DNA from 4 places in the Streptomyces sp. KM273126 genome. Region 1 is predicted to be linked to each of the others. Evidence: riboswitches for the same ligand, from Rfam matches in the RefSeq annotation. Region 1 holds a riboswitch; each other region holds the start of a gene.

Region 1 (7,510 bases):
GCAGGGCCTGCGCGATCGCCGACACCGTCGTCACGGACCCCGCCAGCCCGACCAGCGTGCGCGCCTCGCGCAGCGGCACCGTCTCCTCGGCGAGGTCGAGGGCCGCCTCGATGTCGGCCCGCATGGCCGCGATCTGCTCCTCGGAGGGCGGGTCGCTCACCACCCCGCCGTGCACCAGGTGCCGCTCGGTCATCCGCACGCAGCCCACGTCGACGGAGCGCGCCGCGCGCACATGGGCGTCCCCGACGACGAACTCGGTCGACCCCCCGCCGATGTCCACGACGAGGAACGGGCGGTGCAGGTCCTGCCTGCCCGCCAGCTCCCTGGTGGCCCCGGTGAAGGAGAACTCCGCCTCCTGGTCGCCGGTGACGACCTCGGGTTCGACGCCGAGGATGTCGAGCACCCCGCGCACGAACTCGTCCCGGTTCTCGGCGTCCCGGGAGGCGGAGGTGGCGACGAAGCGCAGGTGCCCGGCGCCGTGCTCCTTGATGACGGCCGCGTACTCGCGGCAGGCGGCGAAGGTCCGCTCCAGCGCCTCGGGGGCGAGCCGGCCGGTGCGGTCGACGCCCTGGCCGAGCCGGACGATCGTCATACGGCGGTCGAGCTCGACGAGTTCACCGGTCTCGGGGCTCGCCTCGGCGACCAGCAGCCGGATCGAGTTCGTACCGCAGTCGATGGCGGCGACGCGGGTCACTGGCTGTCCTCCTCCGCGGCCGTCACACACGGGCCCTTGCGCCACCACTCGGGCAGCATGGCGATCGCCTCGTCGCCCAGGGGGTTGACCCCCGGCCCCGCCGCCAGCGAGTGCGCCACGAGCACGTGCAGGCACTTCACCCGGTCCGGCATGCCTCCGGCGCTCGGGAAGCCCTTCAGCTCCTCGATCTCGTCACGGCGACGGATGTAGTCCTCGTGCGCGGAGCGGTACGCGGCGGCCAGCTCGGGGTCCGTGCCCAGCCGCTCCGTCATCTCCTTCATCACCCCGTTCGCCTCCAGCGTGCCGATCGCGGAGGCGGCCCGCGGACACGTCAGGTAGTACGTCGTCGGGAACGGCGTACCGTCCGGCAGCCGAGGCGCCGTCTCGACCACGTCGGGCTGCCCGCACGGGCAACGGTGCGCGATCGCACGCAGTCCGCGCGGCGGGCGGCCGAGCTGCTGCTTGAAGGCCGCTACGTCCGCGTCGGTCGGCTCGGTGCGCGGGGTGGAAGGCGGGGGTGTTTCCATACCTGCTTCTGAGGTCTCTCTCGTCAAGTCTTAACGGTCGGCGGCGTCGGCCTTGTCGACCCCGTCCCAGACGTTGGCGTACCAGGGACGATCGGCCGCCCCCTGCGTCGTACGCGACTGCTTGGCCGCGTCCGGGTCGATCACGATGTACCCGGTCTCGCCGGGCATCACATAGTGCAGCCGCTGCCGGATCTGCTGCTCGGCGTACGCGTCGTCCTGCCAGCGCGCCTTGAGGTCGCGCAGCTGCTCGACCCGCTCGCGGGCCTCGTCCCGCCGCTGCTCCAGCTCCGCGATCTCGGCGCGCTGGGAGACGTACTGCCTTATCGGGTACGCCAGCGCCACGATCAGCGAGCAGAGCACGAGCGCGAGCAGGGCGGCCCGACCGGTCAGCCGGGAGCGGCGGGCCTGGCGTCTGGTCTGGGAGCGGTAGACACGGGCCGCCGTCTGCTCACCGAGCAGTCGCAGCCTGGTCGCGGTGGAGAAACGGTCCCGGTCCTTGACGGCCATTCAGCCTCTCCGCCTCCGCTTGCCTGCGTGCTTCCTACGTGCGTACGTCCCCGCACACGGTACGGGACCGGGCACGGGGACGTACGTACGACGGGCCAAGCCTTGCCGCTGGGCGGCTCAGCCCCTGGCTCAGCCCTTGAAGCGGGGGAAGGCGCTGCGGCCCGCGTACACCGCCGCGTCGTCGAGGATCTCCTCGATGCGCAGCAGCTGGTTGTACTTGGCGACGCGCTCGGAGCGGGCCGGGGCGCCGGTCTTGATCTGGCCGCAGTTGGTGGCGACGGCCAGATCGGCGATGGTGACGTCCTCCGTCTCACCGGAGCGGTGGGACATCATGCACTTGAAGCCGTTGCGCTGGGCCATCTCGACGGCGTCCAGGGTCTCGGTGAGCGAGCCGATCTGGTTCACCTTCACCAGCAGGGCGTTGGCCGCGCCCTCGTCGATACCGCGGGCCAGGCGCTCGGGGTTGGTGACGAACAGGTCGTCGCCGACGAGCTGGACCTTGTCACCGAGCTTGTCGGTGATGGTCTTCCAGCCGTCCCAGTCGTCCTCGAACAGCGGGTCCTCGATGGAGACCAGCGGGTAGGCCTCGACCAGCTCCGCGTAGTAGTCCGTCATCTCGGCGGCGGAGCGCGTCTTGCCCTCGAAGACGTAGGAGCCGTCCTTGTAGAACTCGGAGGCGGCGACGTCGAGCGCGAGGGCGATCTGCTCGCCGGGGGTGTAGCCGGCCTCCTTGATCGCCTCAAGGATGAGGTCGAGGGCCTCGCGGTTGGAGCCGAGGTTCGGGGCGAAGCCGCCCTCGTCGCCGAGGCCGGTGGCCAGGCCCTTGCTCTTCAGGACCTTCTTCAGGGTGTGGTAGATCTCGGCGCCCCAGCGCAGGGCCTCGGAGAAGGTCTCCGCACCGATGGGGGCGATCATGAACTCCTGGATGTCCACGTTGGAGTCGGCGTGCGAGCCGCCGTTCAGGATGTTCATCATCGGCACCGGCAGCAGGTGCGCGTTCGGACCGCCCAGGTAACGGAAGAGGGGCAGGTCGGACGCCTCGGAGGCGGCGTGGGCGACGGCGAGGGAGACGCCGAGGATGGCGTTGGCGCCGAGCGAGCCCTTGTTGTCGGTGGCGTCCAGGTCGAACATCGCCTGGTCGATCAGGCGCTGCTCGGTGGCGTCGTAGCCGACCAGCTCCGGACCGATCTGCTCGATCACGGCCAGGACGGCCTTCTCGACGCCCTTGCCGAGGTAGCGGTTCGAGTCGCCGTCGCGGAGCTCGATGGCCTCGAAGGCGCCCGTGGAGGCGCCGGACGGGACGGCGGCACGACCGGTGCTGCCGTCGTCGAGGCCGACCTCGACCTCGACCGTGGGGTTGCCTCGGGAGTCCAGGATTTCCCGGGCTACGACGACGTCGATGGACGGCACGAGCATCTCCTTCTGGATGTGACGCGTTACGCGGGCCGTGGTAGCCCTGCGGGATGAGCCTAACCGGCTCCGGGCGGTCAGCCAGTCTCCCGCCCACCCGGTGGACCAAACCGAGAGTAAATTGTTCCTGAACTGAACAAAACAGGGGGCACAAAAGACGCCGCCCTGGTGCGCACGTGGGCACGAAAAACCCCGCCCCGGTGCGTACGGGGGAACACGCACCGGGGCGGGGAGCCCGTGGGGACGGGGGCCCTCACGAGGCCTCCACCATGGTGGACACGGATGTGAGGGCGCCGCGGTTCAGCCGTGAACGCGCCTGTTCTCAGCGCAGGTGCAGCTGCTGGCCGGGGTAGATGAGGTCGGCCTCGTCGATGATGTCCTTGTTCAGCTTGAAGAGCTTCTGCCAGCCACCCTTGACCTTCTTCTTCTCGGCGATGCCGCTGAGGGTGTCACCCTTGACGACCTTGTACTCGCCGTCACCCTTCTTGACCTTCTTACCGGTCGGGGTCTCGACGGTGACCCGCTCCGAGGAACGCGAGGCGCGCTGCTCCTGGCCGCCGGAGCTCTTGGTGCTCTGCTCGGCGGAGCCGGAGTTCGAGGACGAGCCCGAGCCGGAGGACGAGCCGGAGCCCGAGGTGGAGCCCGAGTTCGAGGAGGAGCCGGAGTCCGAGGAGGCGCCGCCGCCGTCGTACGCGGCGCTGGACAGGCCCGTGCCGCAGGTCGGCCAGGCGCCCTTGCCCTGGCTCGCGAGGACCTTCTCGGCGATCTCGATCTGCTGGGCCTTGCTGGCCTGGTCGGCGCTGGCGGCGTACTTCGTACCGCCGTACGCGGCCCAGGTGGAGGCGGAGAACTGCAGACCGCCGTAGTAGCCGTTGCCGGTGTTGATGGACCAGTTGCCGCCGGACTCGCACTGGGCGACGGCGTCCCACTCGGAGCCGGTGGCGGCGGAGGCGGTGCCGGTCGCGAGCAGCGGGGCGGCTATGGCGGCGCCGGTGACGCCGGCGAACGCGGCGATGCGGCTGGCCTTGGACGGACGACGGTGCTTGCCCTTGCACGAAGACAGCATGGAGTGATCCCCTCACCGACGCCTGCGAGGTGAGCTGTCGGGTTCGGGCCGGATGAGTTGCCCGGCCGCACGGTTGGCTGCGGATGACTTCCGCTGCCGCTTCCGCACGGCTTCGCCCCAAGCCGTCCCCGGTCGTCTCCCAACTCCCGGGCCCGGCGCCTACCTTGGGTCCCCCGCTCCTGCCTGCGGCGCTTGACGCGACGACTGTTCCCGGGCGGCCACTGGCAGGATTCGGCGTTGCGGCAGCCGGGGCCCGCGGTGGCGAGCGGTCTTGACCGTAGACCCGCGATTCGCGGAATTTCAAAGACGATCAGGGCTTCTGAGATCTATCTCTCACTGCGTTTAAATCGGACATTCAGTGGCGAACCGGTACGTGAACTTCCGCTATTCCGCGCCCTATTCGGCCTATTCGGCAGGGAGCTCCAGGGTCCGACCGGGGACGATGTTGTCCGCGTCGGCGCCGATGGCCTGCCTGTTCGCGTCGTACAGGGCACGCCATCCGCCGTCGAGGTCAAGGGAGTCGGCGATGGACGCGAGGGTGTCGCCGACCCGGACGGTGTACGCGTGGCGGCCGGAGGAGGCTTTGACGCTGTCGACCGCGGCCTCGTCGGCACTGGCACCGCGGTGACGGCCGGCACCGCCCGCGCCGGCTCCGCCCGTTCCGGTGTCGGCTGCCCCGGCTTCGACCGAGCCGGAGTCGACCGCGCCCGTGTCGACGAGACTCCAAGAGCCCACCTTTTGCTCCAACTTGTCCGAGTCGTCGCCCGCCGGGTCTTCTATGGGTGAGCTGTCGGGCGACTGTGAAGCACTGGCGTCGGAACCGGCGGGCGTGCCGGGCTTCGCGGAACTGTCCGCCGAGGCGGACGCAGACGGCGACGACGAAGGATCCGGGGAGGATTCGGACGACGAGCCCGGTGAACCGGGAGAGTCGGATGAGTCAGACGAGTCGGATGACTCTGCCGCCTTGGGCGACTTGGACAATCCGGAGGAACCGGATGATCCCGATCCGTCGGAGGACGAGTCGCCGGCCACGCCGGTGTCGATGGCGACCGAGCCGGACTCCTCGGTGAGCCCGTGGAGCAGCCCGCAGGCACGCCACGCACCGACACCCTGGTCCTCCAGGATCTTCTGGGCGACGGCGATCTGCTGGGAACGGCTCGCCAGATCGGGGCTGACGGCGTAGTCGAGGCCGCCGTACTCCTCCCAGTCGTCCTGGGTCAACTGCAGGCCACCGAAGCGCCCGTTGCCCGTGTCGGCGCTCCAGGAGCCGCCGCTCTCGCACTCGGCCACGCTGTCCCACACGGTGTTGTCGGCGGCACTGGCCCCCGTGGCACCGAGGAGCGGGATGGCGATGGCGGAGCCGGTCACGCCAGCCGCGACGAGAAGAGCCGGAGCCTGACGGGGGCGCCGGTGACGACCGTTCCCGGAGAGCATGGGGGGACCTTTCGCGAGACAGAGGTGACCGGCGCGACGGGTGGTGCGGGGCGTCACGCTGCTCGGTGAACGTATCGGCAGTCTTCGGCTTGTCACAAGTTCATGCCGCGCAGATCACGTGAAGATCACAGTGTTTCGGGTGTGTCATCGCGACAGGTTCCGACGTGATCCGCGCGGTGACCTCGGTGAGGGACGGAACAGGGGGCAGGAGGAGGGGAAGGACAGGGGGCAGGACACGTGGCTGACGCCCGTGCCTGCGTGCCGCTTCCGCGGTGGTTCAGGTGGTTCAGGTGGTTCAGGTGGTTCAGGTGGTTCAGGTGGTTCAGGTGGTTCAGGTGGTTCAGCGAAACGGGCCGAAACTCCTCTTGAACCACGTGCGCGTCTTGAAGCACGTGCGCGTCTTGAACCATGTGCTCGCCTTGAACGATGCCGGCCGGTACCCCGCAGTTCAGCAGCGCGTGCAGGAACCGGCTCCCTATACGGTCATCGTGTGAACGCCCCGAACACCGCCCCCGAACTCTTCACCTGGGAGTTCGCCACCGACCCGTACCCGGCCTACGCGTGGCTGCGCGAGCACTCCCCCGTGCACTGGACGAAACTGCCGAGCGGGGTCGAGGCATGGCTGGTGACTCGCTACGCCGATGCGCGTCAGGCCCTCGCGGACGGCAGGCTGTCGAAGAACCCCGAGCATCACGCCGAGGACGCACAGGGCAAGAGCAGGACCGGCATACCCGGGGAGCGCAACGCCAATCTCATGGCGCATCTGCTGAACATCGACCCGCCGGACCACACTCGGCTGCGCCGCCTCGTCTCCAAGGCCTTCACCCCCCGTCGAGTGGTCGAATTCGCGCCTCGCGTACAGGAGTTGGCAGACGGTCTCATCGACCGATTCGCGCCACAGGGCGAGGCCGACCTCATCCACGACTTCGCCTTCCCTCTCCCCATCTACGCGATCTGCGATCTGCTCGGCGTCCCGCGCGAGGATCAGGACGACTTCCGTGACTGGGCGGGGATGATGATCCGGCACGGAGGAGGGCCGCGCGGCGGTGTCGCCCGCTCCGTCAAGAAGATCCGCGGCTATCTGGCCGAACTCATCCATCGCAAGCGCAGCCACCTCGGCGACGACCTGATCTCCGACCTCATCCGCGCCTCCGATCACGGGGAACACCTCACCGAGAACGAAGCGGCCGCGATGTGCTTCGTGCTTCTGTTCGCCGGTTTCGAGACCACCATCAACCTCATCGGCAACGGCACGTACGCGCTGCTGCGCAACCCCGAGCAACGTGCCCGGCTCCAGGGGTCGATCGAGCGCGGCGAAACCGGACTCCTCGACACCGGCATCGAGGAGCTGCTCCGCTACGACGGCCCCGTCGAACTGGCCACCTGGCGCTTCGCCACCGAACCCCTCACCATCGGCGGGCAGGCCATCGCCACCGGCGACCCGGTACTGGTGGTCCTCGCCGCCGCGGACCGCGACCCCGCACGGTTCGCCGAGCCGGACCGGCTCGACCTCTCCCGCCGTGACAACCAGCACCTCGGATACGGCCACGGCATCCACTACTGCCTCGGCGCACCTCTGGCCCGCCTCGAAGGCCGTACCGCCATCGAGACGCTGCTGCGCCGGCTGCCCGATCTCCGGCTCGCCGCGGACCCGGCCGACCTGCGGTGGCGCGGTGGGCTCATCATGCGTGGACTGCGCGACCTCCCGGTGCGGTTCACCGCCGTGTGATACCCCTCAGCCCTCCGCTTCCCGCACGGCATCCCGATAGGCCCGCGCCGCCGCCCGCAGCGCCGCCTCCGGGTCGACACCCTCCGTCTCGGCCCGCACCGCCAGCGCGAGCAGCTCGTACCCGATGCCCTCGGTCCTCGGCA
Region 2 (7,510 bases), 3.5 Mb from region 1:
GGCCCGGCGAGGACTCGTCCAGCGTCGTCAGGCAGACCACCGTCTCGCCGTCCTCCAGGGAGAGGAACTCCGACACCGGTGCGCCGCCCGAGAGGTTCGGTGCCGACACGGTCTCCGGGAGCTGGGGGAGGTCGATGACGTTCAGCCGCAGCAGGCGGCCCGACGACGTCACGGCGCCCACCTCGCCCCGGGCCGTCGCCGGCACGGCGGAGACGATCACGTCGTGCTTGGTCCGCCGCCCGTCCTCGTCCGGTGCGAAGGGCTCGCTGTTCGCCGTACGCGCCAGCAGGCCCGTCGAGGAGAGCAGGACGCGGCACGGGGCGTCCTCCACCTGGAGCGGGACCGTGGGCGCGGGGGTGCCGGAGGACTCGAGGAGCACCGTGCGACGGGACGTGCCGAACTTCTTGGCCACCGCGGCCAGTTCGCCCGAGACCAGCTTGCGCAGCTCCGCGTCCGACTCCAGGATGCGGGTCAGCTCCGCGATCTCCGCGTTCAGCCGGTCCCGCTCCGACTCCAGCTCGATCCGGTCGAACCTGGTCAGACGGCGCAGCGGCGTGTCCAGGATGTACTGCGTCTGGATGTCGCTCAGCGAGAAGCGCTCGATCAGGCGCTGCTTCGCCTCCGCCGAGTTGTCGCTGGAGCGGATCAGGCGGATCACCTCGTCGATGTCCACCAGTGCCGTGAGCAGGCCCTCGACCAGATGGAGCCGGTCGCGCCTCTTGCCGCGGCGGAACTCGGAGCGACGCCGTACCACGTTGAAGCGGTGGTCGAGGTAGACCTCCAGGAGCTCCTTCAGGCCCAGCGTGAGCGGCTGGCCGTCGACCAGCGCCACGTTGTTGATGCCGAAGCTCTCCTCCATCGGCGTCAGCTTGTAGAGCTGCTCCAGGACCGCCTCCGGCACGAAGCCGTTCTTGATCTCGATGACCAGGCGCAGGCCGTGCTGGCGGTCGGTGAGGTCCTTGACGTCGGCGATGCCCTGCAGCTTCTTCGAGCCGACCAGGTCCTTGATCTTGGCGATCACCTTCTCCGGACCGACGCTGAAGGGCAGCTCGGTGACGACCAGGCCCTTGCGCCGTGCCGTCACGCTCTCCACGGACACCGTGGCGCGGATCTTGAAGGTGCCGCGGCCCGTCTCGTACGCGTCCCTGATCCCGGAGAGGCCGACGATCCGGCCGCCCGTGGGGAGGTCGGGGCCCGGCACGTGCTTCATCAACGTGTCGAGGTCGGCGTTCGGGTGACGGATCAGGTGGCGGGCCGCGGCGATGACCTCGCTCAGGTTGTGCGGCGGCATGTTCGTCGCCATGCCGACGGCGATGCCCGACGCGCCGTTCACCAGCAGGTTCGGGAACGCGGCGGGCAGCGCCACCGGCTCCTGCTCCTGGCCGTCGTAGTTGGGCGCGAAGTCCACCGTGTTCTCGTCGATGGACTCGGTCATCAGGCTGGTCGCGTCGGCCATCCGGCACTCCGTGTACCGCATGGCGGCCGGAGGGTCGTCGTTGCCCAGAGAGCCGAAGTTGCCGTGGCCGTCGACCAGCGGCACGCGCATGGAGAAGGGCTGGGCCAGGCGCACCAGGGCGTCGTAGATCGACGCGTCGCCGTGCGGGTGCAACTTACCCATGACCTCGCCGACGACGCGGGCGCACTTCACGTAGCCGCGGTCGGGGCGCAGGCCCATCTCGCTCATCTGGTAGACGATCCGGCGGTGCACCGGCTTGAGGCCGTCGCGGGCGTCCGGCAGGGCTCGGGAGTAGATGACCGAGTACGCGTACTCCAGGAAGGAGCCCTGCATCTCGTCGACGACGTCGATGTCGAGGATCCTCTCCTCGTACGCGTCGTCGGGCGGAGTCTTCGTGCTGCGGCGGGCCATCGCTGCTGCGGCTCCTTCACAGTCTTGCCGGGGCATGAACGGGATCTGACGGGCTCCATTGTGGCCCGACCCACCGACAACCCGGACCACGCCCCTTCCACAGGGGCCCCTCTCCGCCCCTCCCAACACGGCGCCGGAGCGCCCGGCGTGCACGTCGGGGCGGGGGGAGGAGGAGTACGCCGGCACGGCGGAGAAGCGTCGCCAGGCGCTCACGTCAACATGGCGCCGCTCCCGCTCCCCCGGCCCGTACCCGGCCATGGTGCCGCACCGTTCCTGGTGTTGTTGGCCAGTGTTGGCCGAACTCCGCATCCGGGATGTCCCGGACTGCCCCGCGAACGGTCTTCGGGGTCGAAAGGCGCGCTGATCCTCCCCCACTGCCTTAAGGGCGTGGGAGGTACCCCCACGGCGATCCGCGTCTTACGGCCCGGTGGGCTTGCACGAAGTCCTCGGCGGGGCTGGTCCACCCTCCCTGCGGTCCTCGGCTGCAAGCGCCCCGACGGGTAGCTCTCTCGGCCCGATCCTCTGGTCGCGCGCGAGTCACACCTCGCCGATAACAGGCACTCCGCTGTGACCGACAACATGAGAATATCACCCACAGGGAGCATTTGATGGCACACCGTGACCAAGCCTGTCAGCAGTTGCCCACCCGAGTTCCTCTACGGCCCGGCCCCTGGCCCCGGCTCGCGCCGGGCCTACATGACTCCCCGCACTCCCACCCGGGAGTCTCGCTCTGGGCGTACGGGAACCGGGAACTTCGCCAGCTGTCCGCACGCTTGCATACAGTGGCAGGACCGGCAGGAAGAGCGCGGTTTTCCACGACAGCTTCCGCGATGAAGGGACGTACATGCCCATGGGTCACACGGCCACAGCCGAGGCAGGCACCGGGGGCCTGACAGCGACCGAGCACCGCCTGGCCAATGGGCTGCGCGTGGTGCTCTCCGAGGACCACCTGACCCCGGTCGCGGCGGTGTGCCTCTGGTACGACGTCGGCTCCCGTCACGAGGTCAAGGGCCGCACCGGCCTCGCCCACCTCTTCGAGCACCTGATGTTCCAGGGCTCGGCCCAGGTGCCGGGCAACGGCCACTTCGAGCTGGTCCAGGGCGCGGGCGGCTCGCTGAACGGTACGACGAGCTTCGAGCGCACCAACTACTTCGAGACCATGCCCGCCCACCAGCTGGAGCTCGCCCTCTGGCTGGAGGCCGACCGCATGGGCTCGCTGCTCACGGCGCTGGACGACGAGTCCATGGAGAACCAGCGGGACGTCGTCAAGAACGAGCGCCGCCAGCGCTACGACAACGTCCCCTACGGCACCGCCTTCGAGAAGCTGACCGCCCTCTCCTACCCGGACGGCCACCCGTACCACCACACCCCGATCGGTTCGATGGCCGACCTGGACGCGGCCACGCTGGAGGACGCGCGCGCGTTCTTCCGCACCTACTACGCGCCCAACAACGCGGTGCTCTCCGTGGTCGGCGACATCGACCCGGAGCAGACGCTCGCCTGGATCGAGAAGTACTTCGGGTCCATCCCCGGGCACGACGGGAAGCCCGCCCCGCGGGACGGTTCGCTGCCGGAGACCATCGGCGAGCAGCTGCGTGAGGTCGTGGAGGAAGAGGTCCCCGCGCGCGCGTTGATGGCGGCCTACCGCCTCCCGGAGGACGGCACGCGCGAGGCCGACGCGGCCGACCTGGCGCTGACGGTCCTCGGCGGCGGCGAGTCGTCCCGCCTCTACAACCGGCTCGTACGGCGCGACCGTACGGCCGTCGCCGCCGGGTTCGGCCTGCTGCGGCTGGCGGGGGCGCCCTCCCTGGGGTGGCTCGACGTGAAGACCTCCGGCGACGTCGAGGTCCCGGTCATCGAGGCCGCCGTCGACGAGGAGCTCGCCCGGTTCGCCGCCGAGGGCCCCACGGCCGAGGAAATGGAGCGCGCCCAGGCCCAGTTGGAGCGCGAGTGGCTGGACCGGCTCGGCACGGTCGCGGGCCGCGCCGACGAACTGTGCCGGTACGCCGTCCTGTTCGGCGACCCGCAGCTCGCCCTCACCGCCGTCCAGCGCGTGCTCGACGTGACCGCGGAGGAGGTCCAGGCCGTCGCCCAGGCCCGGCTGCGGCCCGACAACCGCGCGGTGCTCGTGTACGAGCCGATCACGGCCGGGAGCGGGGACGCCGACGAAGCCGACGAGACCGCCGAAGCCGCGGTGACCGACGAGAACGAGGAGTCGGCCAAGTGACCGAGCTCGCGACCATGGACTTCCACCCGCAGCCCCAGGCCGGCGACGCCAGGCCCTGGGCGTTCCCGGCGCCCGAGCGCGGCGCGCTCGACAACGGGCTGACCGTGCTGCGCTGCCACCGCCCCGGCCAGCAGGTCGTCGCCGTCGAGGTGCTCCTCGACGCCCCCCTCGACGCCGAGCCCACGGGCCTCGACGGGGTCGCCACGATCATGGCCCGTGCCTTCTCCGAGGGCACCGACAAGCACTCCGCGGAGGAGTTCGCCGCCGAGCTGGAGCGCTGCGGCGCCACCCTCGACTCGCACGCCGATCACCCCGGCGTACGTCTCAGCCTCGAAGTCCCCGTCTCGCGGCTCCCCAAGGCGCTCGGTCTGCTCGCCGACGCCCTGAGGGCCCCCGCGTTCGCGGACAGCGAGGTCGAGCGGTTGGTGCGGAACCGGCTCGACGAGATCCCGCACGAGACCGCCAACCCGGCCCGCCGTGCCGCGAAGGAGCTCTCCAAGGAGCTGTTCCCGGCGACCTCGCGCATGTCGCGTCCGCGCCAGGGCACCGAGGAGACGGTCGAGGGCATCGACTCGGCGGCCGTGCGCGCCTTCTACGAGAAGCACGTGCGGCCCGCCACGGCCACCGCGGTCGTCGTCGGCGACCTCACCGGCGTCGACCTGGACGCGCTGCTCGGCGACACCCTGGGCGCCTGGACCGGCTCCTCGGCCCAGCCGCGCCCCGTGCCCGCGGTGACCGCCGACGACACCGGCCGCGTCGTCATCGTCGACCGCCCCGGAGCCGTCCAGACGCAGCTGCTCATCGGCCGCGTCGGCGCCGACCGCCACGACCGAGTGTGGCCGGCCCAGGTGCTCGGCACGTACTGCCTCGGCGGCACCCTCACCTCCCGCCTGGACCGTGTCCTGCGCGAGGAGAAGGGCTACACCTACGGTGTGCGGGCGTTCGGCCAGGTGCTGCGCTCCGCGCCCGACGGCTCGGGCGCCGCGATGCTCGCCATCAGCGGCTCCGTCGACACGCCGAACACGGGCCCGGCCCTCGACGACCTGTGGACCGTGCTGCGCACCCTCGCCGCCGAGGGCCTCACCGACGCCGAGCGTGACGTCGCCGTGCAGAACCTCGTCGGGGTCGCCCCTCTCAAGTACGAGACGGCCGGCGCCGTCGCGAGCACCCTCGCCGACCAGGTCGAGCAGCACCTGCCGGACGACTACCAGGCGACGCTGTACCGGCAGCTCGCCGCGACCGGCACCGTGGAGGCCACCGCGGCCGTGGTGAACGCCTTCCCGGTGGACCGCCTCGTGACGGTCCTCGTCGGTGACGCCGCGCAGATCGAGGAGCCCGTCAAGGCACTCGGCATCGGCGAAGTCTCCGTCGTACGCGCCGAGTAGAGCGCCCGCACGGGCCCAGCCGGGCCCACCGGCTTCCGGGGTCCTGGTGACGAAAGAGTCATCAGGGCCCCGGATGTCTGTTTTGCGGGGGAAGTTGCCTGTCTGCCCTGTGGTGTGCGCTACAAAACCCCTGCTTCGTTTGTGATTTCAAAGAGGGCCCGCTTAGCGTCTGTTCGGCTGTTCGTCAGCAGTGCGCCGCACCCGCGGCACCGGACAGTCATCGCCGAGTCCCCGAACGGCGCGAGCCAGGGGAGCCGGGGACCCAATCGCAGTCCCTGGGGTGAATCGGACGCCCTTCCCATGGTGAAGGGGGACCGTAGGAGACCTTCCTGCTCCGAACCCGTCAGCTAACCCGGTAGGCGAGAAGGAAGGAAAGGACCAGCCACTTCATGGCGTTCACCTGCGCCACCGGGAAGCACCGCCGCGCCGGCCGGATGAAGCGCGCGACCACGAAGGCCGTCGGCGCCGCCGCGCTCACCACCTCCGGCGTCATCGGCACGCTGGCCGCCCCCGCCTTCGCCGCGGACACCTCCGCCGGACAGACCGGGCTCACCCAGGCCATCGAGATCGGCGACGCGGTGGCCGAACAGATCGACGCCCAGGCCGTCGCCCAGCAGCAGGCCGCCGCGGAGGCGGCCGCGCAGAGGAAGGCCGAGGCCCTCGCGAAGCGGCGCGCGGAGGAGGCGGCCGAGGCGGCCAAGAAGGAGCGCGAGGCCAAGGCGCGCGCCGCCCGTGAGGCCGAGCGCAAGCGCCTCAACACCTTCGTCGCCCCGGTCAGCGGCTCGTACGTCTCGACCGGCTACAAGTCCGGCGGCGCCGCCTGGTCCTCCGGCAGCCACACCGGCATCGACTTCCACGCCTCCTCGGGCACGGTCGTCCGCGCGGTCGGCTCCGGCACCGTCGTCGAGGCGGGCTGGGGCGGTGCCTACGGCAACAACATCGTCATCAAGATGCACGACGGCACGTACACGCAGTACGGCCACCTGTCGTCCATCGGGGTCTCCGTCGGCCAGACGGTCACCCCGGGCCGGCAGATAGGCCTGTCCGGGGCGACCGGCAACGTCACGGGCCCGCACCTGCACTTCGAGGCCCGCTCGACGGCCGAGTACGGCTCGGACATGGATCCCGTCGCGTATCTGCGCTCGCACGGCGTGAACGTCTGACGGCACGCGCCCGCCGCCGACCGCGGACGTCTCGCCGTCCGCCCGTGTCCCAGCGGCACCACGAGGCTCTACGAGGCCCCGGCTCACCGAGCCGGGGCTTTCGTCGTTGTGACGTGCCTCCTGTCCAAAAAATATCCCTGGATTCCGGCCCGGCATCGGAATTTCCGGCCAACTGCAATAGAGTCGCTTGAGCGCACGTCAATCAATGGCGTTTCACGGGGATTAAGGCGGAGGTCCGGTCATGCGTATTCCGGCGCACTCGGTATGCACGGCGATCCGTGATGACATCGTCGCGGGTGTCTACGAGCGCGGCAGCCGGCTCACCGAGGAACTCCTCGCCCGCCGGTACGGCGTCAGCCGAGTCCCCGTCCGTGAGGCGCTGCGCACGCTGGAGGCCGAGGGCTTCGTCGTCACCCGACGGCACGCGGGCGCGTGTGTCGCGGAGCCCACCGAGCAGGAGGCCTCCGACCTGCTGGAGATGCGCATGCTGCTGGAGCCGCTGGGCGCCGCGCGCGCCGCCCAGCGCCGTACCGAGGCGCACCTGAAGGTGCTGCGGGGCCTGGTCAGGCTGGGGCAGGAGCGGGCCAGGCGGGGCAACAGCGATGACCTGCGCTCACTCGGGGGCTGGTTCCACGAGACGCTCGCCCAGGCCTCCGGCAGCCCCGCGCTGACCTCGACGCTCGCCCAGCTGCGCCACAAGATCGCCTGGATGTACGCGGTGGAGGCGCCCGCCGGCCCCGTCGAGTCCTGGGCCGAGCACGGCGGCATCGTCGACGCCGTGGCGCGCGGCGACAGCGAGCGGGCCCGCACGATCACGGCCCTGCACGCCGAGCGCGCGACCGCCGCGCACCGGCTGCGATTTCCCGGT
Region 3 (7,510 bases), 1.9 Mb from region 1:
CGACGTAGTCCGCGACCTCGAAGGGGAGGTGGAGGGTGACGGAGGCGAGGGGGTGGAGGTAAGGGGCGATCGTCTGCTGGTGGGACGGGACCGTCAGCCAGGCGGTGAGGGCTCGGCGGACGTCCGACCACGTGGTGCGGCCCGCCGCGAGGAGCGGGTTGAGGGTGGGGCGGGAGAGGACGGCGGCGTAAGGGGAGGAAAGGGCCAGTGCCGCGGCTCCCGCGTCGAGGACGTGGTCGCCCAGGCGGACACCGACGGTCCGGGTCTCGGAGCCGGGCCGGGAGAAAACGCCGTACGGAAGGTTGTGCGGGCCGAAGGGGTCGCCCTCGGGGACGTCGAAGGGGGGCATGCGGGTGTGCCTCGCTTTCCGTGCGCTACGTCCAGCCGTTGTACGCGGCCGTCGTGCGGCCGTTGTCGTTGCGGCACACGTTACGGGGGAGTGACCTGAGCGGTCAGTGGTCGCCAATGCCTAAAGAGTTAGTAATGTCCGGATACGGAGCGGTCGGAACCAGAAATTCCGGCTTAGCTTCCTCAGGGGACGCGGGCGGGGTGGGTCCGGGTCCGTAAGGGGGGACACGTGGGGGGACCCGTGGCCAGGAATGCCCGGCGCGTGCCGTTCGGTGTCGACCGGGGCGTGCCCGGACTGATCGTGAAATTCGGCGACTACCCGCTGCATCACGGTGGCGTCGGTGCCATCCGCAGTCTCGGCCGGCTCGGTGTGCCGATGTACGCGATCACCGAGGACCGTTACACGCCCGCCGCCGTCTCACGGTATCTGCACCGGGCGTTCGTGTGGCCGACCACCGGGACCGAGGCTCCGGAACGGTTGGTGGAGGGGCTGCTGCGGATCGGACGGCGGATCGGGCGGCCGGCCCTGCTCATCCCGACGGACGAGGAGGCCGCCGTGCTCATCGCCGAGCACCAGGCGGCGCTCGCCGGCAGATTCCTGTTCCCGCGGGTGGACAGCGGACTGCCGCGTCGCCTCGCCAGCAAGCAGGGTCTGCACGACCTGTGTGTGAAACACGGGATCGCGAGCCCCATGGCCGTCTTCCCGCAGTCGTACGACGAGATCGAGCGCTTCGCCGGGACGGCCCGCTTCCCGGTGGTGGCGAAGAACCGGGAGGCCTTCGTGCGCAGGGCCCGGCCCGCCGTGAACGGCACCACGCGGATCGGCAGCCGGGAGGGGCTGCTGCGGCTCGCCAAGGAGTGGGGGGAACGGCCCGGCGTGATCCTCCAGGAGTACCTGCCACGGGAGGACGCCGAGGACTGGATCGTGCACGCGTACTTCGACGCCCAGTCGACGCCGCTCGCGATGTTCACCGGCGTGAAGGTGCGCTCGTGGCCGCCCCACGCGGGCATGACGGCCAACGCGTACGTCGTGGACAATCCGGAACTCGCGGACCTCGCCGCACGTTTCATCAAGGAGATCGGCTTCAGCGGGGTCGTCGACCTCGATCTGCGGTTCGACCGGAGGGACGGTCAGTACAAGCTGCTGGACTTCAACCCGCGGATGGGCGCGCAGTTCCGGTTGTTCGAGACCGAGGCCGGGATCGACGTCGTCCGCGCCATGCATCTCGATCTGACCGGGCGGCCGGTTCCGGAGGGGGAGCAGCGCGCCGGCCATCGGTACGTCGTGGAGAACATCGATCTGCCGGCCCTGATCGCCTACCGGCGCAGCGGCTACACGACCCCGCACGCGCCCGCACGCGCGAGTGGTACGGAGCTGGCGTGGCTCGCGGGTGACGACCTGCGGCCCTTCTTCACGATGCTCGCGCGCTTCGTGCGGCCGGGCGCGAAGCACCTCTATCAACTGTGGCGGACCAATCGCCGGGGCGGGGCGACCGGTTGGGCCCGTCCGAACGGTTCCGTCAGTTGACCAGTTCCGTCCGTTGACCGGATCCGTCAGTTGACCAGTTCCGTCAGTTGGCCGGTTCGACCAGCTCGACCAGTTCGACCACGAAGTAGGCACAACGCGTCCTGGGGAGGGACTTCGTGATTCATCCGGTTGCAGTGATCGGCGCCGGGCCGTTCGGTCTGTCCACCGCCGCGCATCTACGGGCGCGTGGCGTTCCCGTACGCGTCTTCGGCGAACCCATGGTGAGCTGGCGGGACCACATGCCCGCGGGCATGCTGCTCAAGTCGACGCCCGCCGCCTCGAACATCGACGCGCCGCAGCGCGGGCACACCCTCGTCGACTACTGCGACGCGGCGGACATTCCGCGACTGGTCACGGACGAGGACATCATCCCGGTCGAGACCTTCGTCGCCTACGGGGAGTGGTTCCAGCAGAATCTGGTGCCCGATCTGGAGCGGGTGCGCGTCGTGTCCGTGGACCGGCGCGGGGACGGCAGGGGCTTCGAACTCAAGCTGGACTCCGGTGAGGCGTTCACGGCGCGGGCCGTCGTCGTGGCGACCGGGCTCTCCGGTCTCGCCCATCTCCCGCCCGAGCTCAGGGGAGCGGCCACCGACGGGCCCAGCCCCACGGGACCCGTTTCGCACAGCGCGCAGCACCACGACCTGAGCCGGTTCGCCGGCAAGGAACTCCTCGTCGTCGGCGCGGGACAGTCCGCCCTGGAGACGGCGGCGCTGGCCGCGGAGGCCGGGGCGCGCGTACGGGTGGTCTCACGCGGACACGGCAAGGTGGCGTTCGGGGCACCGCCCTGGGACCAGCCCAGGCTCCGCCCGGAGTCGCCCTTCGGGCGTGCCTGGTCGCTGTGGGCCCTCAGCTACTACCCGCACCCCTACCGTTACCTCCCCGCCGAGGCCCGCCACTACCTGGTCCGCCGCGTCCTCGGACCGCTGGGCGCGTGGTGGCTGCGCGAGCGCTTCGAGGGCACGGTGGGCGTGCGCGAGATCTCGGGGGTCGTCCGTGCCGGTGTCATCGGCGGGCGCCCGCTGCTGGCGGTCCGCACGCACGGGGGCCGTACGGAGGAGCTGTCGGCCGACCATGTGATCGCGGCGACCGGCTATCGCGTGGACATCGCCGCGATGGACTTCCTCGCGCACGAGCTGCGTACGGAGCTGGTGGTGAGCCAGGGGACGCCGAAGCTGGGCGCCGGATACCGGGCGTCCGTGCCGGGGCTGTACTTCACGGGGCTGCCGTCGGCGGCGTCGTACGGGCCGGTGATGCGGTTCGTGTGCGGGACGGAGTTCGCGTCGCCCCGGCTGGCCAGGCATCTGGCGGCCGCCCACGGGTGAGGGGACGGATCGCCGTGGGGCGCGGACCTGCCGGAGGGAGAGAGACGGGCGGAGCGGCGGGCCTGCCGAGGGGAGAGAGACGGAGCGGCGAGTCTGTTGAGGGGAGAGAGACGGAGCGGCACGGATCTGGCGTCCCGTTCGTCACTTTCGGGTGACGCCGTCGGCGGGAGGCGCGTCGATCGGTGGGGCGTCGGGCCCGGGCCCGTGCCATGCGACGCCGTGCGGGCGGAGCGGGACCCCCTGATGTCCGAACGGTCAACGTACGTCGTCCGGTTCACGCCGGACAGGGGGGCCTCGGCGGTCCGTATTCTCTGATCATGAACCCGCGCACCGCATACGCTCTGATCGCCACCGACCTGGACGGAACGCTGCTCCGCGGCGACGACACGCTCTCCGACAGGTCGCGCGCGGCGCTGGCCCGAGCCGTGGCCGGGGGCGCGCGGCACCTGGTGGTGACGGGACGCCCCGCGCCCCGCGTGCGCCCCCTGCTGGAGGACCTCGGGAGCGAGGGGCTCGCGGTGTGCGGGCAGGGCGCGCAGTTGTACGACGCCGGCGCGGACCGGCTGCTGTGGTCGGTGACCCTGGACCGGGAGCTGGCCGCGACCGCGCTCGGCAAGATCGAGGCCGAGGTCGGGCAGGTGTACGCGGCCGTCGACCAGGACGGTGTGGACGGGCTCACCCTCATCGAGCCGGGCTATCTGATGCCGCATCCGACTCTTCCCGCCGTACGGGTCCAGCGGCGCGACGACCTGTGGTGCGAGCCCATCAGCAAGGTGCTGCTGCGTCATTCGTCCCTGTCCGACGACGAGTTGGCGGCGGTGGCCCGCGGAGCGGTCGGTTCCCTCGCGACGGTCACCATGTCGGGGCCCGGCACCGTCGAACTCCAGCCATGCGGGATCACCAAGGCGACCGGCCTCGCCCTGGCCGCCCGGCACCTCGGGCTGGGACCGGCCGACACCATCGCTTTCGGGGACATGCCGAACGACATCCCCATGTTCGACTGGGCCGCGCACGGGGTCGCCATGGCCAACGCCCACCCCGAACTCAAGGCCGTCGCCGACGAGGTGACGTTGTCCAACGAGGAGGACGGCATCGCGGTGGTGCTGGAGCGGCTGTTTCCGCGCGGCGGGGCCGCGGCGCATCCGGCGCCCGGAACCACGCCCGGAACCGTGTCCGTACCGGCGCCGGGCGGGCCGGGCCGGCGGAGCTCATCGCCCGCTCGGCCCGGCCGGTAGGTGCCTGGCGGATCAGTACGGTCCGTTGACGTTGTCGATCGAGCCGTAGCGGTCGGCGGCGTAGTTGCAGGCCGCCACGATGTTCGCGACCGGGTCGTACGGGTCGTCCGACGTGCCGGCCACGTGGTACGCGGCGAAGGTCGGGTCGATGACCTGGAGGAGACCCTTGGAGGGGGTGCCCTTCGCGGCGTTGGAGTCCCAGTTGTTGATGGCCTGGGGGTTGCCGGACGACTCGCGCATGATGTTGCGGTGGATGCCGTCGTACGACCCGGGTATCCCGTTCTTGGCCATGACGTCCAGCGCCTGGCGGATCCACCCGTCGAGGTCGTTCGTGTACGTCGTGTCGGAGGCCGGGGTGGGGTCGTTGGCGGACCCGGAGGACTGCTCGGCGGCGGTCGTGGACGTGTTGTCGGCCGTCGTGCTCGGCTCGCTGGGCTTGCTCTCCGTGCTCTGCGAGCTCTGCGTGCTGTCCGCGCTGACCGTGCTGTCCGCGCTCGCCTTGGTCGTCTTGAGCTTCAGGCCGAGGCCCGGGTGGATCAGGTCCGGGTTGTCGCCGATGGCCTTGCGGTTGTCCTTGTAGATCTTCCGCCAGCCGCCCTGGGCCTCGTGCTTGTCCGCGATGCGGAAGAGCGTGTCGCCCTTGGTCACGGTATACGTGAGGGACGTGGCCTGGGCTGCGGACTGCGCGGACCGGGGCGCGGCCTGCGGGGCGGCCTGGGCGGCGGCGGGAGCCTTGGCCGGCTGCGCGGCGCTCGCGGTGGTCGCGCTCAGGAAGGGAAGGGCGAGGGCCGCGGTGCCGGTTCCGGCGATGACGGCTCCTCGGGTGAGCTTGTTGGTTCGGCGGCGACGGTGCTTGCCTCGTGAGGCCATGACGCTGTTCCTCTCCGGCGCCTGCGAGGTGAGCTGTCGGGTTCGGGCGGAAAGGTGCCCGGCCAGGCATGGCGACGCGTCGTGCGTGCCGTGCGCGGCTTCACCCCGAGCCGGTCTCTCGTGAGGACCGGCGATCTTCGTGGGTCCCCCGCTCCTGCCTTCGTGAGTGGTTGGTCAGTGGGGATCCGGGCGGTGGCAGGATTCGGCGTTCCGTCCGGATTGACCGTGAACGTATGCGAGAGCACATGTCGAGAACAAGGCCGGAAGCGTGTTGAAAGCGCCCTTGATCAGCTATTTGTGGGGGAGATGCCTTCGAAATTTCCGGAAGATAACGCTCAACTTGCTTTCTGCAAAGGAGGAGTCGAGCGAGTGGGGGTGAGGGGGCATTCTGGGTCCACGTGACTCAATTCACGGAACGGACCGGGTGAAGCGCCGATAATGCGGTAATTCGGACAAGTTGGCTGTTGGTTGGCTCGTCGTTCGGGGTGCTGCTTCAGCCCCTTGTTCGAGGCCTGCCGTTCCGTAGCGGGCGTGAAGTACGAGCCGTGCGCCCGGTGTTCGGGAACCCGCGGGTCAACTCCGTGTTTCGGGCGTGGAGTGCGCGGAGAGTGGGGAGGTCGCGCGGAGGTGGGGGCCGGCCTCGGGCCTGTGGCCGGAACCTTGCGTGCGGTGGGCCTCGTTGCCGTAGCGGTCGCCCGGCGGGCGGGCCGTGTCGACCGCCCTCGAGTGGCTCCGGCGTGAGAGCGGTGCCGGCTGTCGGCGCGCGTGTCGAGGTGACGGTGTGGGGGTGCGGGTGATCGAGTCCGACGGGCCCATCGGAGTGATCTCGGAGGTCTCGCCGGTCCCGGTGCTTTCGGTGGCCTCGGGTGGCGGCGTCGACTCGGGATTCGGGTCGAATCGGTATGCATCCCTTGATCGCGGGCATACCGGATGTAATCCGGAGTGACTCGGATGACGGGGGCGCCTCTCGGTCGAGCGAAGTCCCGCCAGGGGGCCGGTGGGTGCCCGTGGTGATCGAATGGTGACCGGATACGCTGACACGAGTGATGGCAGCGACAGATCGACAAACTGTTCATCGACCATGAGACCGACCGTGTGACTGTCAGTAGACATCAGCAGACAGGAGACCCCTCGTGACCGTCGTCGGGCCGTTCGGGGTGAGCGTGCGGGACCAGGCTCTGGAAGCCGATGTCCAGGCGGGATTGGCGGCTGTCGAGGAAGGGTTGCTCGAAGCCACCAAGAGCGAGGTCCCCTTCATCCAGGAGGCCGCGCAGCATCTGCTGCGGGCGGGTGGCAAGCGTTTCCGGCCATTGCTCGTGATGCTCGCCGCGCAGTTCGGGGACCCGTACGCCCCGGGGGTCGTCCCGTCGGCCGTGGTGGTCGAGCTGACGCACCTGGCCACGCTGTACCACGACGACGTGATGGACGAGGCCGACGTACGCCGCAGCGTGCCCAGCGCGAACGCCCGCTGGGGGAACTCCGTCGCGGTACTGACCGGCGACTTCCTGTTCGCGCGTGCCTCGCACATCCTGGCCGACCTCGGGCCCGAGGCGGTCCGCATCCAGGCCGAGGCCTTCGAACGGCTGGTCACCGGGCAGATCCTGGAGACCGCCGGGCCGCGGGACGGGCGCGACCCGATCGCGCACTACCTCGACGTCCTCGGCGGCAAGACGGGGTCGCTGGTGGCCGTGTCCGGGCGGTTCGGTGCGTTGATGTCCGGCGCCGACGAGACGGTCGTGGACGTGCTGACGCAGTACGGGGAGCGGCTGGGCGTGGCGTTCCAGCTGGCCGACGACGTGCTGGACATCGCCTCCGACTCGGACGAGTCCGGCAAGACGCCGGGCGCCGATCTGCGTGAGGGCATCCCCACGATGCCGGTGCTGCGGTTGCGGGAGCGGGCCGAGCGGCTCGGGCTCGCCGAGGACGCCGCGCTGTGCGAGCTGCTCGACTCCGACCTGAGCGATGACGCGCGGCACGCCGAGGCGCTGACCCGGCTGCGGGAGCACCCCGCGCTGGAGACCGCGAGGCGGGACGCCGTGCGGTACGCGGAGGAGGCTCGGGCGACGCTGGCCCCGCTGCGGGAGTGCGACGCGAAGGCGGCGCTGGTCGAGCTGTGCGATGCGGTGGTGCATCGGGCGGGTTAGGCACGCGGAGCCGGGGTGCCCGTCCCGGGGGCTCCGCCCCCGGACCCCCTGGCCCTCCCGGAC
Region 4 (7,510 bases), 680 kb from region 1:
GTGCATGTGCTGAACGCGCCGTCGCCTGCGGCTACCGCTTCGCTGCCGATCGGGCGGGAGGTGGGGCGTCGGGCGTTGGTGGCGCTTGGTGGGGGGTGAGGGGGTGAGGGGGCGGATTGCGTGCCGCGTGCTGGGGGGCGGGCGAGGGGTTGTCGCCCCCGCCGCCCCTACCCGTCCCATCCCAGGGGCTCCGCCCCTTCACCCCCGCCAAGGGGGCTACGCCCCCTGGACCCCCGGGGCTTCGGGGCTCCGTCCCGGACCCCGTTCGGGGGCCGGCCCCCGGACCCCCGCTCCTCAAACGCCGGAGCGGCTGGAATGTGCGGGCGGCGCTGGAATGCGCAGGGCGGCGCTGGAATGCGCAGGCGGGCTGGAATGCGCAGGGTGGGGCCGGGCTTTTGCCGGCCGGGGCTGAAAGCCTCCGGCTGGGGTTTCCGGCCGAGGCCAGACACCCCCAGCCCGTCCGGCGTTTGAGGACGAGGCCGTTCAGGCCGACAAGCGGGGGTCTGGGGGCGGCAGCCCCCAGGAAGGGACGGGAATGGGTAGGGGCGGCGGGGGCGACAAACCCTCCGGGTCAGGCGGGTGCCGACAAAGCCGACGGCAGGTCTCACGTGGCCCGGCTCCCAGTAAAATCGACTTCACTGTGTCTGATTCCACCCACACCCCCGAAGCCCCGCGGCGCACCACCCCTGGCGCGTCCCTCCGTCGTACCCGGGCCAAGGGTGAACCCCGGTTCCCCGACGGGCCGAAGGCCGATCCCGCAGGGTCGCACTTCGAGCGGCGGATCCGGAGTTTTCAGCCGCGGCGGAGCCGGGTGACGGCGGGCCAGGCGGACGCGTTGCAGCGCCTGTGGCCCAAGTGGGGGCTGGACATCGACGGGCAGCGGACGATCGATCTCGCCGAGCTGTTCGGGAACGCGTGCCCCGTGGTGCTGGAGATCGGGTTCGGAATGGGGGAAGCGACCGCGCGGATGGCCGCGGAGGATCCCGAGACCAATGTTCTCGCCGTGGACGTGCACACCCCGGGCCAGGGCAATCTGCTCAATCTCGCCGATCAGAACGGGCTGTCCAACATCCGGGTGGGGAACGGGGACGCCATCATCCTGTTGCGCGAGATGCTCGCCCCTGACTCCCTCGACGGACTGCGCGTCTACTTCCCCGACCCGTGGCCCAAGAAGCGGCACCACAAGCGGCGGCTGATCCAGCCGGAGTTCCTCACGCTCGCCGCGTCCCGGCTCAAGCCGGGTGCCGTCCTCCACTGTGCGACCGACTGGGAGCCGTACGCCGAGTGGATGCTCGACGTGCTCACCGCGCACCCCGACTTCGAGAACACACAGGCCGGCGGCGGATTCGCACCGCGTCCTGCGTTCCGGCCCCTGACCCGTTTCGAGGGCCAGGGACTGGACAAGGGTCATGTGGTGAACGACCTGCTCTTCGGACGCGTACAGCACAGGGACGTAACGTCCAAGGAGCCAAAGGAATCGCAGGAGTTTCAGGGGTCCCACGGGCCCCACGGGCCCCAGGAGTCCACAGGTTCCCAGGGTTTCCAGCAGCAGCGCGGAGGGCAGCCAGACCACCCAGTCCATCCCGACCAGCCATAACCCACCGGCGCCTGACCAGTCCCGCCGAACGCCCGCGAGGCACCACCGAGCAGCACTGCACCTCACGCGGCAGCATCGCGGGCAGCGCCCCTCCCTCGTTAGGGTCGATGCCGTGGCCACCTTTCCCCCGTATCCGACGCACCCCAGCGAACCGCCCGGCCCCGGCGGCCCAGTCGGCGGGAGACGGAGCCCAGCGCACTGGTGGCGCAAGAAGTGGGTGCGGTACGGGGCGCTCATCACGCTGCTCACGCTCTCCGGGCTGGTCATCCTCGCCCTGGTCCGCGAGCAGACCGGTACGGAGGGGTTCCTGGTCGGGCTGGGGCTGGCGGTACTCCCCGTGCCGTTGCTCATCGCCACGTTCCGATGGCTGGACCGGGTCGAGCCCGGGCCCTGGCGCAACCTGGTCTTCTCGTTCGCCTGGGGCGCGTGTGCCGCGGCACTGATAGCCATCGTCGCGAACAGCTTCGCGACCAGATGGATAGCGACGGCCACCGCCGATCCGTCCAGTGCGGACACCCTCGGCGCCACCGTGATAGCGCCCGTCGTGGAGGAGACCGCCAAGGCCGCCGCGATCCTGTTGATCTTCCTGTTCCGCAGACGGGACTTCACCGGGATCATGGACGGCGTGGTGATCGCCGGGGTCACCGCCACCGGGTTCGCCTTCACCGAGAACATCCTCTACCTCGGCACGGCCTTCGGAACCGACCAGCTCAGCGGCGGCAGCGGAATCGCCTCCGTGACGGCCGCGACCTTCTTCGTCCGCGTGATCATGTCGCCCTTCGCGCATCCGCTGTTCAGCGTGTTCACGGGGATCGGCTTCGGGATCGCGGCGCTCTCCGCGGACCGGCACCACGTGCGCCGCGTGCTCCTCCCCCTCTCCGGGCTGCTCCTCGCGATGGGCATGCACGCCCTGTGGAACGGCTCGTCGGCGTTCGGGGAGTTCGGTTTCTTCGCGGTCTACGCGGCGTTCATGGTTCCCGCGTTCGGGCTGCTGACCTGGCTGGTCATCTGGACGCGGCAGCGGGAACTGCGCACCGTGCGGGACGAGTTGCCCGCGTACGCGGCCGCCGGGTGGCTGACGTCGCCCGAGCCGTACGCCCTCGGGAACATGAAGGCGCGACGGCTGGCCCGCGAGTACGCCGGGCACCAGTTCGGTCGGGAAGCGGCGCGGTCGGTCGCCGAGTACGAGGCGTATGCGACCTCGCTCGCCTTTCTGCGGCACCGGGGGCGGCGGGGCCGGGCGAACGCCGATTTCGTCGTACGGGAGCGGGAGTTGCTCTTCGAGCTGTGGCGCCGACGGGAGATCGCCCGTCCCTCCCTGGCGTACGCGGCACAGACCACGGCACCGATGCCCGTGCACGGGAGCGCGTACGGCTACGGGTACGGGTACGGCTACGGATACGGGAGCGCGTACGAGTTCGGGCACGGATACGGGCATGGGTACGGGCATGGACACGAGTACGAGCACGAGCACGGGCCCGCGTTCGAGTACGCGTCGGCGTACGGGCACGGCCCGGCGGCGCCGTATCCCTCCTGCAACCCCTATCAGACGTAGTTCGGGGTAGTCCGGGGTAGTTCGGCGTAGTCAGGAGGCTTCGGACGGTACGGCACCGGCGGTCGGGGTGAGCGCCGGTGCCGAGAGCGGACCGCGGGAAGCGGAACGCAGGAAGCGGAACGCGGGGAACGGACCGACGGAAGCGGACCGCGTCCGCGTCAGCTCCCCTGCGACGCCTCCGTCAGCTTGGCCAGCTCCTCGTCCGTGAGGGTCAGCTCCGCCACCGCCACCAGGGCCGGCAGCTGCTCCACCGTCCGCGCCGAGGCGATCGGTGCGACGACCGTCGGCTGGGCCGCGAGCCAGGCGAGGGCCACTGTGGCGATCTCCGCCCCGCGCGCCCCGGAGATCTCGTCCAGGGCCGCGAGGACCCGTACGCCCTGCTCCTTCTCCAGGTAGGCGCCGGCGCCCTGGGCGCGAGCGCTGTCCACGCTCGTGCCGGGGCGGTACTTGCCGGTGAGGAAGCCCATGGCGAGGGAGAAGTACGGGACGGCGGCGAGCCCGGCGCGGGCGGCGACGTCCTGCAGGGGGCCCTCGTACGTGGAGCGGGAGACCAGGTTGTAGTGCGGCTGGAGCGCCACGTACCGGGCGAGGCCCTCGCGGTCGGAGAAGTCGAGGGAGGCCTGGAGGCGCTCGGGCGAGATGTTGGAGGCCGCGATGGCCCGGACCTTGCCCGCCTTCACCAGGTCGTCGAGCGCCCCGACGATCTCCTCCACCGGGACTTCCGGCTTGTCGAAGTGGGTGTAGTAGAGATCGATGTAGTCGGTGTCCAGACGGCGCAGGGAGGCGTCCGCGGCGGCCTTGATGTTGGCGGCCGTGAGGCCCTGGTAGTCGGGGTGCTGGCTGACCTTCGTGGCGATCACGACGTCGGACCGGTTGCCGCGCGCCTTGACCCACTTGCCGATGACGGTCTCGGACTCGCCGCCCTGGTTGCCCTCGATCCAGGCCGAGTAGGAATCGGCGGTGTCGATGAAGTTGCCGCCCGCGGCCGTGTACGCGTCGAGTACGGCGAAGGACTGTGCCTCGTCGGCGGTCCAGCCGAAGACGTTGCCGCCGAGGGAGAGCGGGAAGACCTCGATGTCGGATGAACCAAGCTTGCGAAGAGAAGTCATGCTTTACAACAACGCCCTCGCCGGACGCACGCATTCCGCGCGTCCGGACGAGGGTTTGTGAATCCGGGAGGAGATCACCTCACCTGCTCCCGGAGGACCTCAGGGGGTGAGCCCCTTGCCCTGCAGCCACGCCATCGGGTCGATGCCCGAGCTGCTGCCGCCCGGGTGGACCTCCATGTGGAGGTGGGCGCCGGTGACGTTGCCGGTGGCGCCGACGCGGCCGATGACGTCGCCGGTCGCGACCTTCTGGCCGACGCTGACGCCGATGGAGGACTGGTGGGCGTACCAGATCTCCGTGCCGTCGTTGAGGGTGAGCACGGTCTTGTAGCCGTACGAACCGTCCCAGCCGGCCTGGGTGATCGTGCCGGTGCCCACGGCCTTGAGCAGGGTGCCCGTGGGGGCGGCGAAGTCGAGGCCGGTGTGCTGGCCGGAGGACCAGTAGGCGCCGGACTGACCGAAGCTGGAGCTGATGGTGTACGAGGACGTCGGCAGCGTGAACTGCTTGGCGAGCTGGGCGAGGCGCTCGGCCTCGGCCTTCTTCCTGGCCTCCTCCTCCGCCTTCGCCTTCTCGGCGGCGGCCTTGGCCTCGGCCTGCTCCCGCTCCTTGGCGGCGGCCTCGGCGGCCTTCTTCGCGGCGGCGGACTCGGCGGCGGCAGCGGCGGCGCGGTCGACCGCTTCCTGCTGCGACTCGGCCTGCTGCATGATGCGGGCGCGCAGCGCCTCACCGGCGTCGTCGGCGCCCTGCTCGGCGTCGGTGAGGCTCAGGCCCGCGCTGCTCAGCGGGGTGGGGGAGCTCTCGGGCTCGTCCTCGGAGTCGAAGACCGAGCCGACGTTCGGCATGTCGGGCATCGAGATGGAGACCGGCGGCTTGCCGGTCTGCGCGGAGGCCATGCCGCCCGCGCCGACGGCGGCTATGACACCGACGCCCAGAACGGTGGAGCTGCGGGCGAGTCCGCCACGCTGCTTGGCGACGCGGTGCCGGCCGCGAAGGGGACGAATGGACTCCGCGGTGGGGTTCCACTCCTGCCAGGGGCCCTCGTCCTGGCTGTTGTAGCCGCCATACCCGAAGGTGTCGCTGTCGCCGTGTCGGTTCGGCACGGACGGAGCTTCGGTCGCAGACCGGTTCGACGCCACGTGGGCGTACTCCTTTCCTTCCTTCTCGCCTACCGGGTTAGCTGACGGGTTCGGAGCAGGAAGGTCTCCTACGCGCGTAAACCAGCCGTGCTTCCACGGTGGTTTCCGCGCGATTCACCCCAGGGTTGGTGGTTCCCCGGTTCCCTTGCGGGATTCGGCGCGTGCGCACGGAGCCGCCTCTTGTGACGGCTGGGACGACCGCGCTGCGTTATCGAACGTTAATAGACGTGCGGGCCGTATTCCAAGCGGTTCCGGATGATCGTTCACGCCCGTGCGCGGGATTTAGGGGGCATGGGGGGCCGAATAAGGGCGAGCTACCCCTGTATCAGGTGTCACAAGAGTTCTGATGGTATGTCAGATGTTATGCGGAGTGAGGCTGTTCGGACACGCTCGGTGATCGTGAATATGGGGAAGTCGTGAACGGTCATCGCCGGGGCTTCCTCGTGGACACCCTGGCGAATGCCGGGAGTTGGGCCGTCAGCCCGCGGAGAGCTCCGCCAGGTCCGCCAAGGGCAGCGTGTGCTGGGTCTGGAGGACCTTCGCCCGCAGATAGCGGACATTGTGGGCGGTGGTGAAGACGCCGGTGGGGACGCGAGTACGGACCTTGACCCCGAGGTCACGGAGCTGCTGCGCCTTGTCGGGATTGTTGGACAGCAGGTCCAGGGTGTCGATACCGAGGGCCTGGAGCATCTGCGCGGCGGCCGTGTAGTCGCGGGCGTCCTCAGGGAGGCCGAGGGCGGTGTTGGCGGCGTACGTGTCGAGACCCTCGTCCTGGAGGGCGTACGCGTCGAGCTTGTTGTAGAGGCCGATGCCCCGGCCCTCCTGGCGGAGGTAGAGGAGGACCCCACCGCGGTCTGCGATCTGCTCCACCGCCTCGCGCAGCTGCGGGCCGCAGTCGCAGCGGGCCGAGCCGAAGACGTCGCCGGTCAGGCACTCCGAGTGCAGGCGGACCAGCGGGGTGGCGCCGGGCGCGGGCTCGCCGAGGACGACGGCCACGTGCTCCCGCCCGTCGGCCAGACCGTGGAAGGTGACCAGCTCGGCGTCGACGCCGTATCCGTCGTGGAAGCGCAGCGGGACCCGGACGCGGGAGCGGGGGGTGGCGGTGGGCTGGTCGGACATGCGGGCCTCCGGGCCAGGTGCGGGTGCAAGGTCGGGGATCTGATTCAGTTTTGAAGCAAATCGCCTCACGAGGACGACCATAACCCTGCTTCAAACTTCAAGCAACCCTGATGGGGGCGACGCATTCCCCGGTCGGGCGAGATCGCGGAGCCGGCCCCATGGACTAACTCGAAGGACAGGAGCGGCGGCGCCACGGGAGGTCGTCAGGGGTGACCGCCTCAGTGCCGTCGCCCTGGAGCGCCTTCGTGATGCCCGTACAGATCCGCTCCAACTGCTCCACCTGCCCCGGGTCGAGGTGGTCGAACACCGCCCTGCGAACCGTCTCGACGTGCCCCGGTGCCGTACGCTCCAGGAGGGCCATGCCCTCGTCCGTCAGCACCGCGACGCTCCCCCGCTTGTCCCACTCGCAGTCCTCGCGCCGCACCGCACCGTCCTTCTCCAGGCGGGCCACGGCGTACGTCAGCCGACTGCGCGTGATCTTCAGCACCTCGGCGAGATCGGTCATCCGCAGACGCCGGTCCGGCGCCTCGGAGAGCATGGCCAGCACGGAGTAGTACAGGTGCGGCAGACCCGCCTCCTGCTGGAGCTGACGGTCGAGCGTGTCCTCCAGAAGCGCCGACGCGGCAATGTACGCGCGCCAGGCACGCTGTTCCTCGGGGCTGAGCCAGCGGGTCGTCATACGGACAGTGTAGTTATTGTTTAAAACTTGAACCAGGTGCCCGCGTGGCAGCCGCCCGAGGCCACCCACCGGTCACGACACACCCCGCCGACCGATCGGTCACGACCACGGGAGCGACCCCCATGCCCCAGCCCTACGTCCTGTTGTCCGCCGCCGTCTCCCTCGACGGCTACCTGGACGACACCGGGCCCGAGCGGCTGCTGCTGTCGGGTCCGGACGACTTCGACAGGGTCGACGAGGTACGGGCGGCCAGTGACGCGATCCTGGTCGGCGCCGGCACCCTGCGCACCGACAACCCCCGGCTGCTGGTGAACTCA

The links. A riboswitch is a leader RNA that binds a small molecule or an ion and turns the genes downstream of it on or off. The one in region 1 is predicted to bind cyclic di-AMP.
Region 2: linked by a shared signal. The riboswitch ahead of E0500_RS19620 (M23 family metallopeptidase) and the one ahead of E0500_RS04445 (transglycosylase family protein) in region 1 are both predicted to bind cyclic di-AMP.
Region 3: linked by a shared signal. The riboswitch ahead of E0500_RS12740 (LysM peptidoglycan-binding domain-containing protein) and the one ahead of E0500_RS04445 (transglycosylase family protein) in region 1 are both predicted to bind cyclic di-AMP.
Region 4: linked by a shared signal. The riboswitch ahead of E0500_RS07600 (M23 family metallopeptidase) and the one ahead of E0500_RS04445 (transglycosylase family protein) in region 1 are both predicted to bind cyclic di-AMP.

What each region holds. Positions count from the first base shown of each region.
Region 1 covers NZ_SJXB02000001.1:1,055,763-1,063,272, forward strand. The annotation lists gene E0500_RS04425 (Ppx/GppA phosphatase family protein) at 1-694, opposite strand, end outside; gene E0500_RS04430 (DUF501 domain-containing protein) at 691-1,221, opposite strand; gene E0500_RS04435 (septum formation initiator family protein) at 1,252-1,728, opposite strand; gene eno (phosphopyruvate hydratase) at 1,858-3,138, opposite strand; gene E0500_RS04445 (transglycosylase family protein) at 3,461-4,204, opposite strand; cyclic di-AMP (ydaO/yuaA leader) riboswitch at 4,209-4,405, opposite strand; gene E0500_RS04450 (transglycosylase family protein) at 4,610-5,638, opposite strand; gene E0500_RS04455 (hypothetical protein) at 5,929-6,132, shown strand; gene E0500_RS04460 (cytochrome P450) at 6,129-7,367, shown strand; gene E0500_RS04465 (nucleoside triphosphate pyrophosphohydrolase) at 7,374-7,510, opposite strand, start outside.
Region 2 covers NZ_SJXB02000001.1:4,575,485-4,582,994, forward strand. The annotation lists gene E0500_RS19605 (DNA topoisomerase (ATP-hydrolyzing) subunit A) at 1-1,867, opposite strand, end outside; gene E0500_RS19610 (pitrilysin family protein) at 2,718-4,094, shown strand; gene E0500_RS19615 (pitrilysin family protein) at 4,091-5,479, shown strand; cyclic di-AMP (ydaO/yuaA leader) riboswitch at 5,691-5,856, shown strand; gene E0500_RS19620 (M23 family metallopeptidase) at 5,869-6,642, shown strand; gene E0500_RS19625 (GntR family transcriptional regulator) at 6,884-7,510, shown strand, end outside.
Region 3 covers NZ_SJXB02000001.1:2,956,891-2,964,400, forward strand. The annotation lists partial or broken gene fahA (fumarylacetoacetase) at 1-349, opposite strand, end outside; gene E0500_RS12725 (ATP-grasp domain-containing protein) at 611-1,876, shown strand; gene E0500_RS12730 (FAD-dependent oxidoreductase) at 1,993-3,198, shown strand; gene E0500_RS12735 (HAD family hydrolase) at 3,516-4,433, shown strand; gene E0500_RS12740 (LysM peptidoglycan-binding domain-containing protein) at 4,446-5,303, opposite strand; cyclic di-AMP (ydaO/yuaA leader) riboswitch at 5,309-5,505, opposite strand; gene E0500_RS12745 (polyprenyl synthetase family protein) at 6,437-7,447, shown strand.
Region 4 covers NZ_SJXB02000001.1:1,731,973-1,739,482, forward strand. The annotation lists gene lhgO (L-2-hydroxyglutarate oxidase) at 1-99, shown strand, start outside; partial or broken gene trmB (tRNA (guanosine(46)-N7)-methyltransferase TrmB) at 641-1,453, shown strand; gene E0500_RS07590 (PrsW family intramembrane metalloprotease) at 1,710-3,152, shown strand; gene E0500_RS07595 (aldo/keto reductase) at 3,311-4,261, opposite strand; gene E0500_RS07600 (M23 family metallopeptidase) at 4,361-5,395, opposite strand; cyclic di-AMP (ydaO/yuaA leader) riboswitch at 5,407-5,565, opposite strand; gene ribA (GTP cyclohydrolase II) at 5,873-6,514, opposite strand; gene E0500_RS07610 (MarR family winged helix-turn-helix transcriptional regulator) at 6,678-7,193, opposite strand; gene E0500_RS07615 (dihydrofolate reductase family protein) at 7,316-7,510, shown strand, end outside.